3 regions of the Fictibacillus sp. WQ 8-8 genome follow, and region 3 is predicted to be linked to each of the others. Evidence: riboswitches for the same ligand, from Rfam matches in the RefSeq annotation. Region 3 holds a riboswitch; each other region holds the start of a gene.

Region 1 (4,054 bases), 310 kb from region 3:
CACAAGGACCGCAAAAGCGATTGCCGATCAGGCTGGCATCGAGCAGGTTATTGCAGAAGTGCTGCCAGAAGGAAAGGCTGAAGAAGTGAAAAAACTTCAGCAGAAAGGCAGAAAAACAGCAATGGTAGGTGACGGTATAAATGACGCACCAGCACTTGCTGCAGCTGACATCGGGATGGCAATCGGAACAGGAGCGGATATAGCGATGGAAGCAGCTGATATTACCTTGATCCGCGGTGATCTGAACAGTATTGCTGACGCTATTTTTATGAGCAAGCGCACGATACGGAACATTAAACAAAATCTTTTTTGGGCGTTTGCTTATAATGCACTTGGCATCCCAATCGCTGCCAGCGGGTTTTTGGCTCCGTGGCTCGCAGGGGCTGCTATGGCATTCAGCTCGGTATCCGTTGTATTGAACGCGCTTAGGCTCCAAAAAATTAAACACTGTAGAGGTGAGTTTTGATGAAAAGCAAAAACATCCGCAACTGGGTGCTGTCTGCTGTTGGTATCCTCATTCTGATCATGGCTGGCTATGCTGTTTATGACGTTTTAGAAGGCAAGGACGGGAAGAGGGAGCAGGCCGGCCATCAAGATGGTCATTCAGAAATGCCTGGCATGGACCATGGGAATAAACATGGAGAACATGATGGACATAGTTCTGGTGATTTGGCCAAAAGTGAAGTTAAGCCATCCGTCAGCTACAAGGATGGTGTCATTTCGATTCAGTTAAAAGATCAAAAAGGCAGGCCTTTCGATGAGCTGGAGGTCAATCATGAAAAGCTGATGCACTTCATTCTGGTCAGCGAAGATTTAAAACAATACAATCACCTTCATCCTCAAAAGACCAGTAAAGGCTCGTTTGAAGTAAAGCACAGACTGCAGCCTGGAACCTACAAAGCATTTGTAGACATCAAGCCCAAAAATAAAGCTTATGCCGTTGCCCCGTTGAAAATTGAAGCGGGAAGCCATGGAAATCATACTCACCAGCCAGAATTGAAGGCAGATACCACCTTTTCAAAAACAATTGATGGACACAAGGTATCATTGACGCCAAAAGAATTTAAAGCTGGCCAGCCTGTTACGCTGCAATTTAGCATGGGTGATGCAAAACCTGAACCTTATCTTGGAGCACGTGGCCATGTTGTGGTCTTAGATCATACAGGAGAAAAATATGTCCACGTTCATCCTTCCACTCCTGAAGATACAAAATTTGAGACGGAATTTGAGGAACCTGGACTTTATAAATTGTGGGCGGAGTTTAAGATCAATGGGAAAGTGATCACCTATCCGTTCATTATTGAAGTGAAGAAATAGAAGAATACAATAAAAGCTGACTCATTTGAGTCAGCTTTTATTGGTATAAATTATTGTTTGTGATGTGTCAGTGGAGATTAGTGCTTTCAGTTTGTGGTCCAGCTGAGAAAGAATGTTTTTTATTTTTTCTAATGCTGAAGAAAATTGCCGCCAGCCAAACGACGACCAGCACGGTATAGACCGATTGCAGTGCTGTACCGGAGATTCCAGCGGACTGCAAAAGCGTCCGGGCGTTCGTTACAATAATCAATCCTCCAACAACCACACCTAAAATATGCGAAGGGATAATGCGGACGAGCCATGCTGCGATCGGTGCTGCGATTAATCCTCCCGCCATGAGGGCGATAACCCACATCCAGTTGACCTGCTCCCATCCGAGAGAGATGAGGAAACCGAGTGTAGCAGAAACGGCAACAGCAAATTCGCTCGTATCCACGGAACCGATGACCTTTCTTGTTGTTGTGCCGTTTTTGGCTAACAGGACAGGTGTGGCTACCGGTCCCCAGCCTCCTCCTCCGGTGGCATCCAAGAAGCCAGCAACAAGTCCGAGCGGGATGAGCTGCTTGCGGCTGAACGCTTTTTCATGATCAGCAGGCTTGGTGTTCTTTTTAAATAAAAATCGGTACAGAATAAAGAAACCAAGGAACAGCAGGAAAAAGGAAATATACGGTTTTACTGCGTCGCCAGGAAGATTGGATAAAAAGCAGGCACCGGTAAATGCCCCAATGGATCCCGGAATAATGAGACGAAAGATAATTTTACGGTCAACATTACCGAACCTGATGTGTGATGCACCTGAGGCGGCTGTCGTAACAACCTCTGCAAAGTGAACCGAAGCCGAAGCAACCGCCGGAGCGATTCCAAAGGCCAGCAGCAGGGAAGTCGAAGTCAGTCCGTAAGCCATTCCGAGTGACCCGTCAATCAGTTGTGCAACGAGTCCAATCAGGGCCAGGATGATCAGTTTTTTCATTTTACTCCTCCTAACAAATAAAAGGCCCTTAACAGTAAAGTTAAGAGCCTTCGGTTTTTCCGATCAGCAGTGTATCTCTTTTCGAATTTAGTATCTACTATATTCAATGGAATGAAAGTCTGTCAATAAAATTTTCGGATATTTCAATAAATATTTTTTAATCCGATAAGAATAATAGGGTTTGCGAAAGCATAAATGTGTGTTATTATTTAAAAAAATAAAAAAACTTATCCAGAGCGGTGAAGGGAACTGGCCCGATGAAACCCGGCAACCTGCATTTTTTTGCAAGGTGCTAACTCCAGCAGAATGTTTATTACATTTTGGAAGATAAGGTAATATGTTTACCTCGTCAGTCTTTCCGAAATGGAAAGGTTTTTTTATTGCCATTTTAATTCCTAAAAAAACCTAACAAAACATATTAAACGAGGAGGTTCTGATGTGGTAAACGGTAAAAGCCAGGATGAAATTTTTGAACAGTTAAAAGAAATGCTGAACAGTATCAAGTATGGGTCCATCACGTTAATTGTTCAGGATGGAAAGCTGATTCAGCTGGAAAAAAACGAAAAGGTACGTTTTAAATAAATATTCGCTGACTAGAAAACTAGAGGCGGTTTTAACATAGCAGGATGGCTGCTTATGGTTAAAGCTGCCTTTTTCATTGGAGGGGTGGTTAACATGCTCAAGTTTGACACATGGAAAGAACAGGAGTTTACGTTTCCGGAAGACAGTGAAACGAAGGGGGCACTCGAAGTACTGAAATGGGCGTATGAGCAATATGGAGATGCACTCGTTTATGCGTGCAGCTTCGGAATAGAAGGCAGTGTCCTGGTGGATCTTGTATCCAAGGTCAAACCAGATGCAAGAGTCGTTTTCCTGGATACAGGCCTTCACTTCAAGGAAACGTACGAGGTGATCGAAAAGGCGAAAAAAAGATATCCGGAAATGAAGATTGAGATGAAGAAGCCTTCGCTGTCCTTGTTGGAACAGGCGGAAAAGCATGGCAGCGAGTTATGGAAAAGAGAACCGAACCTCTGCTGTTATATACGAAAGGTAGTCCCTCTTGAGGAAACACTGAACGGAGCACCGGCATGGCTGTCGGGTCTCCGGAGGGAGCAGTCGGCAGGGAGGAGCAATGTTCAGTACATCAATAAGGATGAACGTTTTAAATCCGTGAAAATCTGTCCGCTGATCCATTGGACGTGGAAGGAAATTTGGAGATACGCCTACAAGCAGAATCTGCCCTACAATCCGCTTCACGATCAGGGGTATCCGAGCATCGGCTGCGAGCCGTGCACGCTTCCGGCTGACGGGTCGGGTGATTCCCGCTCAGGACGCTGGTCAGGGCAAGGGAAAACAGAGTGTGGACTTCACGAATAATAAAGTAAAATTACAGGAGGAATTAACATGACATCAATTTTGCCGCATGGAGGAAAGCTGATAAACCGTTATGAACCAAATCTGCCAACAGACCACATTCAAAAGGAAGTGGAACTGGATGCTACATCCTTAAGTGATCTTGAACTGATCGGTGTAGGAGCCTACAGCCCAATTACTGGTTTTCTAAATGAAGAAGACTATCAATCTGTCGTTGATTCTCTACGTCTTGCTGATGGAACGGTTTGGAGCATTCCAATCGTCCTTCCAGTTCATGAAAAACAAGCCAGGACGCTATCAGCAGGAGATCAGGCGAGGCTCGTATTTGAGGGTGTAACGTACGGAGTCATCGAGGTGGAAGACCTTTACCGCCCGGACATTAAGCATGAAGCA
Region 2 (4,054 bases), on a different contig from region 3:
AATTGAACGATAAATCCACAGGAAAAGTGCATACCTTCCTCGATGATATTGTGGGTGCGATTGCGGCTGCTGCTTCAAGCCGTCTTGCCCACCGTGCAGCCAATACTGAGTAATCAGAAGAAAACAGCTCCCTCATACGGAAGCTGTTCTTTTCATTTTATTCAAATGCTTTCCATTCATCCAGTCCATTCACCGTGTACTTCGGCTGAATATCAACCAGGCCGAGGTGCTCCTTCTGGGTTACACCCGTGTGAACAAGGAGGGTATCAAGACCAGAACGTATTCCCGCCAAGATATCGGTATCATAATTGTCGCCGATCATCAGGGTATCTTCCTTCGCTGTGCCAAGCTCTTCGAGTGCCATCTCCATAATAATCGCTTCCGGCTTACCAATAAAGGTCGGTTGTACCCGTGTGGAAACAGCCACTACAGAAGTCAGCGAGCCGTTTCCAGGCAGCAGGCCTCTTTCAGTAGGCAGAGCAATATCTCCGTTCGTGGAAATAAACCTCGCCCCATTCCTTACTGCAAGACACGCGATCGTTAATTTTTCATAGTTGATCGAACGGTCGATTCCCATGACGACAAAATCAGGCTGCTCCTCGGTAAGGGTGAAGCCTTTTTCCAATAATGCCTGTCGGATTCCTTCTTCTCCAATGCAATACACAGTTGCGTCACGTTTGATTTTTTCAATATAGTTGGCAGTAGCCATGCTTGTCGTGTACACATGATCGGAAGTGGCCGGAATTTCAAAGTTGTGCAGAACAGAAGCCACGTCTTCCTTCGTTTTTGATGAGTTATTCGTCACAAAAAGATACGGAAGGCCTCTCCTGTTAAGTTCCTGAACGAATTGCACCGCCTCTTCAATCCGTTCCTTTCCTCTGTACATCGTTCCATCCAGATCAATCAAATAGCCTTTATAAGTTTTCATTCCACAAACTCCTTTTTTCATTCACAGGTTAGTGTACCAAAAATGGGGCCATCCTAACAAAAATTTGAACCCCTTGACTCTCCGATTTCCTCTTTATGTATATTGTTCCATTTGAAGTGCGCGATAAGAAAAAAGGAGGTCATCTTATGGCTAAAAATACAAATGAAACTGTAGTTTCTGGAGTACAAAACGCATTGAATCAAATGAAACAGGAGATTGCCAGGGAGTTTGGTGTTTCTTTAGGAGCAGATACGACGTCTAGACAGAACGGTTCGGTTGGCGGCGAGATCACGAAGCGCCTCGTACAGATGGCTGAGCAACGGCTTTGAAAGAAAGTAGCTAGACATCACAACTTTTCAAGTTTTCATTGATATCAAAAAAGGGGCTGTCCAAGAAGTCTGGTAGCTGTTGATCTCCGCTCCAGGCTGCTCGCTTTCCGCGGGGCGTGCGGTGAGCCTCTTGGCGCAAGCGCCTGCGGGAGTCTCACCTGTCACGCTAGTCCCGCAGGAGTCTCGCACCTTGCACTCCAATCAACTTTTCATTGAAGATTTTTCACGTCAAAGGAGCTGCCTGAAGGTCAATTTTCGACTTTCAGGACAGCCCCTTTTTATTTCGGCGTTCCTGGCTGAAAATATTCAATTCTCTCCCGGTCAGGGCCATAGAAGAAAATATACTGAGAACCATCCGGCAACGATGTCACCTCATCTTCGACAAACAGGACGCTATGATTCTTCAGCACCTGAATTTCTTTCGAGAGATCATCTACGGTAAACGCCACATGATTCACTTTTCCTTCTTCAGCCAGCTGTCTATTGTGGCCTGCTACCAGCTCAACCAGGATCTCCCCTTCCAGTCCCAAAAATACTAGTTCGATCCCCGGCTTGGAGTGTTTCATTCGTTTGATCACATCCAAACCTATGATGTCACGGTAAAAGGAAATGGATTCTTCCAAGTTTTCAACCATAATTCCTACATGCTCAAGCTTTCTTACAGCCATACCAAACATCCCTTCCAATTTCGATTCATTCACCTGAAAATTTCATATTTGTCTTAAGTATAGTAGAAAGGGAGTTTATTGAACATAACAATTACTGGCCGCTTGGAACCGGACTGATGACCGCTAGTGCCTGCTCGAGATCATAGATAATATCATCAATCGTTTCAATGCCCACCGACAGCCTTACCATCTCAGGCGATACTCCTGCTCTAAGCTGCTCTTCCTCTGTCAGCTGCTGATGCGTAGTGCTTGCCGGATGGATGATTAATGATTTAGAATCACCGACATTCGCCAAGTGAGAGAATAACTTCACACTTTCAATGAGCTTTCTTCCTTCTTCTACCCCGCCTTTTACACCGAAAGTGAGGATGGCACCAGCACCTTTAGGCAAATATTTCTGCGCCAGCTCATTATACTTGTTATCTTCTAATCCAGGATAGTTCACCCAGTCCACAGCAGGATGTTCTTTTAAGTATTTCGCCACCTTCAGGGCATTTTCACTATGCCGTTCTACACGCAGTGCCAGCGTTTCAAGCCCTTGAATAAAGAGGAAGGAGTTAAACGGTGATACGCAAGAACCGAGGTCTCTGAGCAATTGGACACGCGCCTTGATAATATAAGCCAGCGGTCCGACTGCTTCCGTATAAACGACGCCATTATAGCTTTCATCCGGCTCCGTAAGTCCTGGGAATTTGCCGTTCGTCCAATCAAACTTACCGGAATCTATGATTAATCCTCCAATCGATGTGCCGTGTCCGCCAATGAATTTTGTAGCGGAATGAACGACAATGTCTGCTCCATGCTCGATCGGACGGCAAAGATATGGTGTTGCAAACGTATTGTCTACGATAAGCGGAACCCCTGCTTCATGAGCAATTTCTGCAATGGCTGAGATATCTGCCACGTCAATTTTCGGATTCCCGATCGTCTCGATGTAAACCGCTTTTGTCTTTTCAGTAATGGCATCACGGAAGGATTGAAGGTTATCCACTTCTGCAAATTTAAAATTGATTCCGAGCTTCGGAAGTGTATTCGCAAACAAGTTATACGTTCCGCCATATAGAGAGCCAGACGCTACAATTTCGTCACCTGCTCCCGCTATGTTTAAAATGGAATACGTAATCGCCGCCTGGCCGGATGCCACCGCCAGCGCTCCAACACCGCCTTCTAGCTTTGCAATCGTCTGTTCAAACGCATCCTGTGTCGGATTCATGATTCGGCTGTAAATGTTCCCAAACTCTTTTAAACCAAAAAGGTTGGCTGCGTGCTCCGTACTGTTGAATTGATAAGACGTTGTCTGGTAAATAGGAACCGCTCTCGCGCCTGTTGTCGGATCTACTTTCTGTCCCTCGTGCAATGAAACCGTCTCAAAACCATATTCTCTTTCTTCACTCATGTTCAATCTCTCCTTCTAAAATGTAGTGGTTTAAACAGAGGCAAGGATCTGAGTAAAATGTTAGCCAACAAGAAAAGCTGAAGTGCCCTGCTAAGGTCCGACAAGCGCTGGAGTTCTTCTCAAGCAACACGTTTTTTGTGTTGAGGGAGAAGAACGAAGATGACTAAGGATGAAAAGAAGATCTTACTTTTCATCTATCGAGGACCTTAGCTGAAAACTTAAGTTCATTTTCAGCATTGGGCACTGAAGCTGAACAATCAAAAAGACCTCTTCTAAAAGAAGAGGTCGCAGTTTTCACCGTCGGCTCTCATCTTTCAGAACATTTGCGTGTTCTGCTGAAATTAGCACCATGCATTTCTGCTGGTTGCCGGGTTTCATCGGGTCAGTCCCTCCACCTCTCTGGATAAGATACATCTGAATATTAAGTTATTTTGAATAATACTGAACTTTAATGTTGAAGTCAACCCTTTTTTTCACGATAAGGAAGGGGCAAAGTTTTTGGCACGCTCCCCCGGGCCGATGTTCGAAACTTTGCATTTTTTATTTTCTGCTGCAGTCAGCAATACCATATCGGTCTTCTGCCCTGCTCCAGTAAGAGAAAAAGTGTGGCCAGCGAGACGATGGAAAAAGAGATCACCCTCGATGAGCTCTACCTGACGTCCTTCGTGCGACAACAGAAGGAAAGAATAGAGGGCGGATGATCGTAAAAATCCAACAAAAAAATAAACCCTAT
Region 3 (4,054 bases):
TAGCAGGTATATTCTTCAAAGGAAAGAAAAAAGTAGGAAAACAAAGAGGAAAGGAGAATGGTGATGAGCAGTGAAGTGCTAAAAAAACGCATTCACCAGCATTTCAACACAAAGAAGATAAAGGATGAGCAGCTCGAAACATTGCTGGTACGTTTCATCCTGTCCGTAAAAAAAGGAAAGTAAGAAAAAAGGAGCCTTCATGGAGGGCTCCTTTTTTTTCAATTAAGCGTGCCTGGCACCAAAACTATTAAACAGGAACTTTTTCGTTATTTTCCGAAGTAAGTTGTTCATGTCTGCCGTAGTGTTTAGCTATCAGATGGCCGTATATAGACGCAAGAATCTGCTGAAACAGCATTCCAACCACGACGGGAACAGCTGTCGCCGGCGAAAAGTACGTTAACGCAAGAACAGATCCAGCGCTGATATTCCGCATGCCTCCACTGAAGACGAGAGCTACAACCGTTTCTCTCTCCCATCCAAAAAGCATGCCGGTCAGCCAGCACATTAAGTAACCACTGGCCGCGATCAACAGGACGAACAAACCAATCAATAAAAGTTTCCCGTTCACATGAACCAAATACGGGGTGGCAACCGAAGCATTGATGGCGACCACAGCACTCATGCAAATTTTAGAAACTGGAGAGATTCTTTTCCCGAGTGTGTTCTTTATTTCTCCCTTCGTCCAATGATTGAGCAGCATGCCAATGACAGATGGGATCACGATCATAATCAACAAGTCATTCACCATGGACCATTCATCAATGGAGACGGTTTCTCCGACAAACAGTGATAGGCTGTAAGGAACAACGATCGGCGATATTAGTGTATCAATCAATATAATGGAAAGCGCGAGGGTGCTGTTCCCCCGATAGATGGATACCCAGATGCTGCTTGTCACGCCGCACGGTATGACCATCGCCAATACGAGTCCGGTTATGGTAAGAGAATCCGAGGAAAACGCAATGTGCCCGACTCCCCACGCCCAGATCGGCATTATGATATGCAGGATGATGAGTGCTGTCAGGATGGGCACTGGCCGGGACAGTGTATTTCGCAGATGGGTAAAATTAGACCCTAAACTACCTGAAAACGTCATGAATGCAAAAATCCAAGGAACTAAAAAAAGCAAACCCTTTAGTTCGCTCGTAAGCAAAATTCCAAGGATCACACTTGCGGGTGTAATAAATGGCATAAATCTTTCCAGCTGGTGGTTTAACTTTTCTAACACGATTAGCCTTCTTCCGTCTGAGTCTATTACTCTAATAGTATATTAATTTATATTATAAAATATTTAAGTTTGCGGTGCCAGGCACCGCAATTACATACTTGTGTAATTCAGGTGCCTGGCACCCTACAAAAAAGGCGCAGGCTATTGTATATTTTTGAATCCCTCTCCCCGCCAGGTGCATAGGATGTATGCATACTCATTTGAGATAGCTGTCCAAAACAGATTTTTTAATTGACAAACTATAAATTCTATTTTACATTAAATGAAATTAAATATTCTTATCCAGAGAGGTGGAGGGAATTGACCCTGAGAAACCTCGGCAACAGACTCTTTTTTGAGCACTGTGCCAATTTCAACAAGCTTCTTTGCTTGGAAGATAAGAATTGTGTTGATCATTCTTCGGTCTCTTCAACCCCTTCTTATGTTTCCATAAACATAGGAAGGGGTTTTTTATCGAATCAATTCCTACTAAATAGATATGAATAGTTATTTTAAATGATAACCGTTAAATGAGGAGTTGGTGATATGGAAAAACACGACTGTATACACTGGAAGGGAAAAAGGCTTACCGCAACCGTGCATTATCCGAAATCCGTGCTAAGCAAAAATAAGATATCCCCTGCCGTTATTATTTGCCATGGATTTACAAGCAACCGGATTGGTGTGGACCGATTGTTTGTTAAAACGGCACAGCAGCTTTCTTCGAACGGATTTGTTGTAGTTCGGTTTGATTATTCGGGCTGCGGGGAGAGTGAGGGGAATTATGGGGAAAACAGCTTTGAAGATCTAATCGACCAAACATACGCTGCCGTTAGCTTTGCCTTGGAGCTTCCTAACGTTGATTCTGACCAGATTACCCTGCTTGGCCATAGCCTTGGAGGAGCAGTCGCTGTACACTCTGCGGCCCGTGACGAAAGGGTTAAACAGTTAATCCTCTGGTCTGCGGTAGGACGGCCGTTTGATGACATCGTAAATATCGTGGGTGAAGAAGAATATAGCCATCTATTCATTAAAGGATTCGTGGATCATTTAGGTTATTCCCTGACCACAAAATTTCTGCAGTCCCTCAAGAATTCCAATCCGTTAGACCAGCTATCACAGTTTTCCGGTGATGTGCTGCTCGTTCACGGAACGGACGACAAAGAAATTCCAGCCCATTATTGCGGGGAATTCTTTGAGAATACACAAAAAAGATCATGTGGAAAAAGCAAGATTCAGCTTATTAAAGGCGCCAACCATACCTTCTCATCCATCATGCACTTCAATGAACTGATCACTGTAACCTCCGATTGGCTCATAAATGATTCCAATTTGATGGTGCCAGGCACCGGCTTTTGACACTTGTGTAAAAGCGGTGCCTGGCACCTGTATTGATAGCGATGGTGTTCCAATGAAAACTGACCGGGTTGTTCGCATTTACCGAAAATCTGTCCAGATACAATGTTTTTTGTGTGAGCCGCGCTAACACATATACTAAACTTCCCAACAACAGGATGACTGCCGCAACTAATTTTTTCACTTCTTCATCTTCCTTTTTTAAAAAAATCCGCACCTTCGTGGTCTTTAAGCTGCTGCAGAATCTCTTTCCACTTTGAAAGATACAGCAAATGGGCTTGGTCTTTTATGATAAAGAGCCCACACCAACCACCAATCTTCTTAAACTACATAACAACCAGAGAATATTACATTCTCTTCTCACGTAAAAAACCCCTATTTTGATCTTTCAATTAAGAAAGCCGCATAAAATTTGCTCACATTGTCCCCTTCTGCATTCAATATCGTAGTATAATAGCTTTTGTATTTTTATTATGGACGCGTCGCCGTAAACTTCATTACCCTTACCAGGCAACCAACTTGAACGTTCTAAAAATTAAGGGGAGATCAACTTGAGAGAAAAACGCAGAAAAAGTCTGACTAGCCTGATTGTATTGCTGTTAACGGCTTTGCTCATCACAGGGTGTGCACAGGCACCTAGCACAGGCCAATCAAGCACGGATTCCGGACAAAAAACGGATTCACCTGCTGCAAAACAAGAAGATTCATCTTCAAATGATGTCAAAACCACTCCATCCACAGATCAGACAACTGCCGTTAAAGGCATTCCGGCTACTGTTACGTATGTGGTCGATGGGGATACACTGGATGTAAAGTTTAAGAACGGAAAAACGGAGCGAATCCGCATGCTCCTTATCGACACACCCGAGACAAAACATCCGAGGCTCGGTGTTCAGCCGTTCGGGCCGGAAAGCTCCAAATTTACAAAAACCCAGTTAACGGGCAAAAAAGTCGGTGTCGAGCTGGATGTGTCCGAACGGGATAAATACGGCAGGCTGCTCGCATACATATGGATCGGCAAGCAAAACTTTAACCAGCTGCTTCTGGAAAAAGGCCTTGCCCGTGTGGCTTATGTGTACCCGCCTAACACCAAATACGTCGATCAGTTCCGCGCCACACAAGAAAAAGCTCAAAAAGCGGGTATTGGCATTTGGTCGATTGAAAACTATGCCCAACAGGATGGATTCCATGCCAATTCAAAAACCAGCACAGCAAACGGAACAGTTTCCGGAGGGACTTCACAAGCCAACAAGCAAAATAATCAGGTGAAAACGCCAGAAAAACCAAAGGGAAGCTGCAACATCAAAGGTAACCAATCCGGAATCTATCACATGCCTGGCGGCCAATATTACGATCGGACGAAAGCCGAGGTCATGTTCTGCTCAGAGGCTGAAGCCCAAAAAGCAGGCTATCGGAAGTCTCAGCGATAGATAGTGGAGATAAAATTAAAAGCCGAATCAGCAGTTTGTGCTGATCCGGCTTTTTTTTAGT

Evidence for each region. A riboswitch is a leader RNA that binds a small molecule or an ion and turns the genes downstream of it on or off. The one in region 3 is predicted to bind S-adenosylmethionine.
Region 1: linked by a shared signal. The riboswitch ahead of M1K46_RS00615 (YezD family protein) and the one ahead of M1K46_RS02140 (alpha/beta hydrolase) in region 3 are both predicted to bind S-adenosylmethionine.
Region 2: linked by a shared signal. The riboswitch ahead of M1K46_RS20445 (homocysteine synthase) and the one ahead of M1K46_RS02140 (alpha/beta hydrolase) in region 3 are both predicted to bind S-adenosylmethionine.

Annotation. Positions count from the first base shown of each region.
Region 1 is NZ_JAMXKG010000001.1:122,813-126,866, reverse strand. Features, by position in the region: gene M1K46_RS00630 (heavy metal translocating P-type ATPase) at 1-466, shown strand, start outside; gene M1K46_RS00625 (hypothetical protein) at 466-1,317, shown strand; gene M1K46_RS00620 (sulfite exporter TauE/SafE family protein) at 1,385-2,287, opposite strand; SAM riboswitch class I at 2,512-2,621, shown strand; gene M1K46_RS00615 (YezD family protein) at 2,753-2,869, shown strand; gene M1K46_RS00610 (phosphoadenylyl-sulfate reductase) at 2,963-3,664, shown strand; gene sat (sulfate adenylyltransferase) at 3,692-4,054, shown strand, end outside.
Region 2 is NZ_JAMXKG010000013.1:14,166-18,219, reverse strand. Features, by position in the region: gene M1K46_RS20465 (phosphatidylglycerophosphatase A family protein) at 1-113, shown strand, start outside; gene M1K46_RS20460 (TIGR01457 family HAD-type hydrolase) at 158-928, opposite strand; gene M1K46_RS20455 (alpha/beta-type small acid-soluble spore protein) at 1,075-1,257, shown strand; gene M1K46_RS20450 (VOC family protein) at 1,536-1,925, opposite strand; gene M1K46_RS20445 (homocysteine synthase) at 2,017-3,321, opposite strand; SAM riboswitch class I at 3,626-3,731, opposite strand.
Region 3 is NZ_JAMXKG010000001.1:431,814-435,867, forward strand. Features, by position in the region: gene M1K46_RS02135 (bile acid:sodium symporter family protein) at 248-1,228, opposite strand; SAM riboswitch class I at 1,504-1,611, shown strand; gene M1K46_RS02140 (alpha/beta hydrolase) at 1,754-2,566, shown strand; gene M1K46_RS02145 (thermonuclease family protein) at 3,115-3,993, shown strand.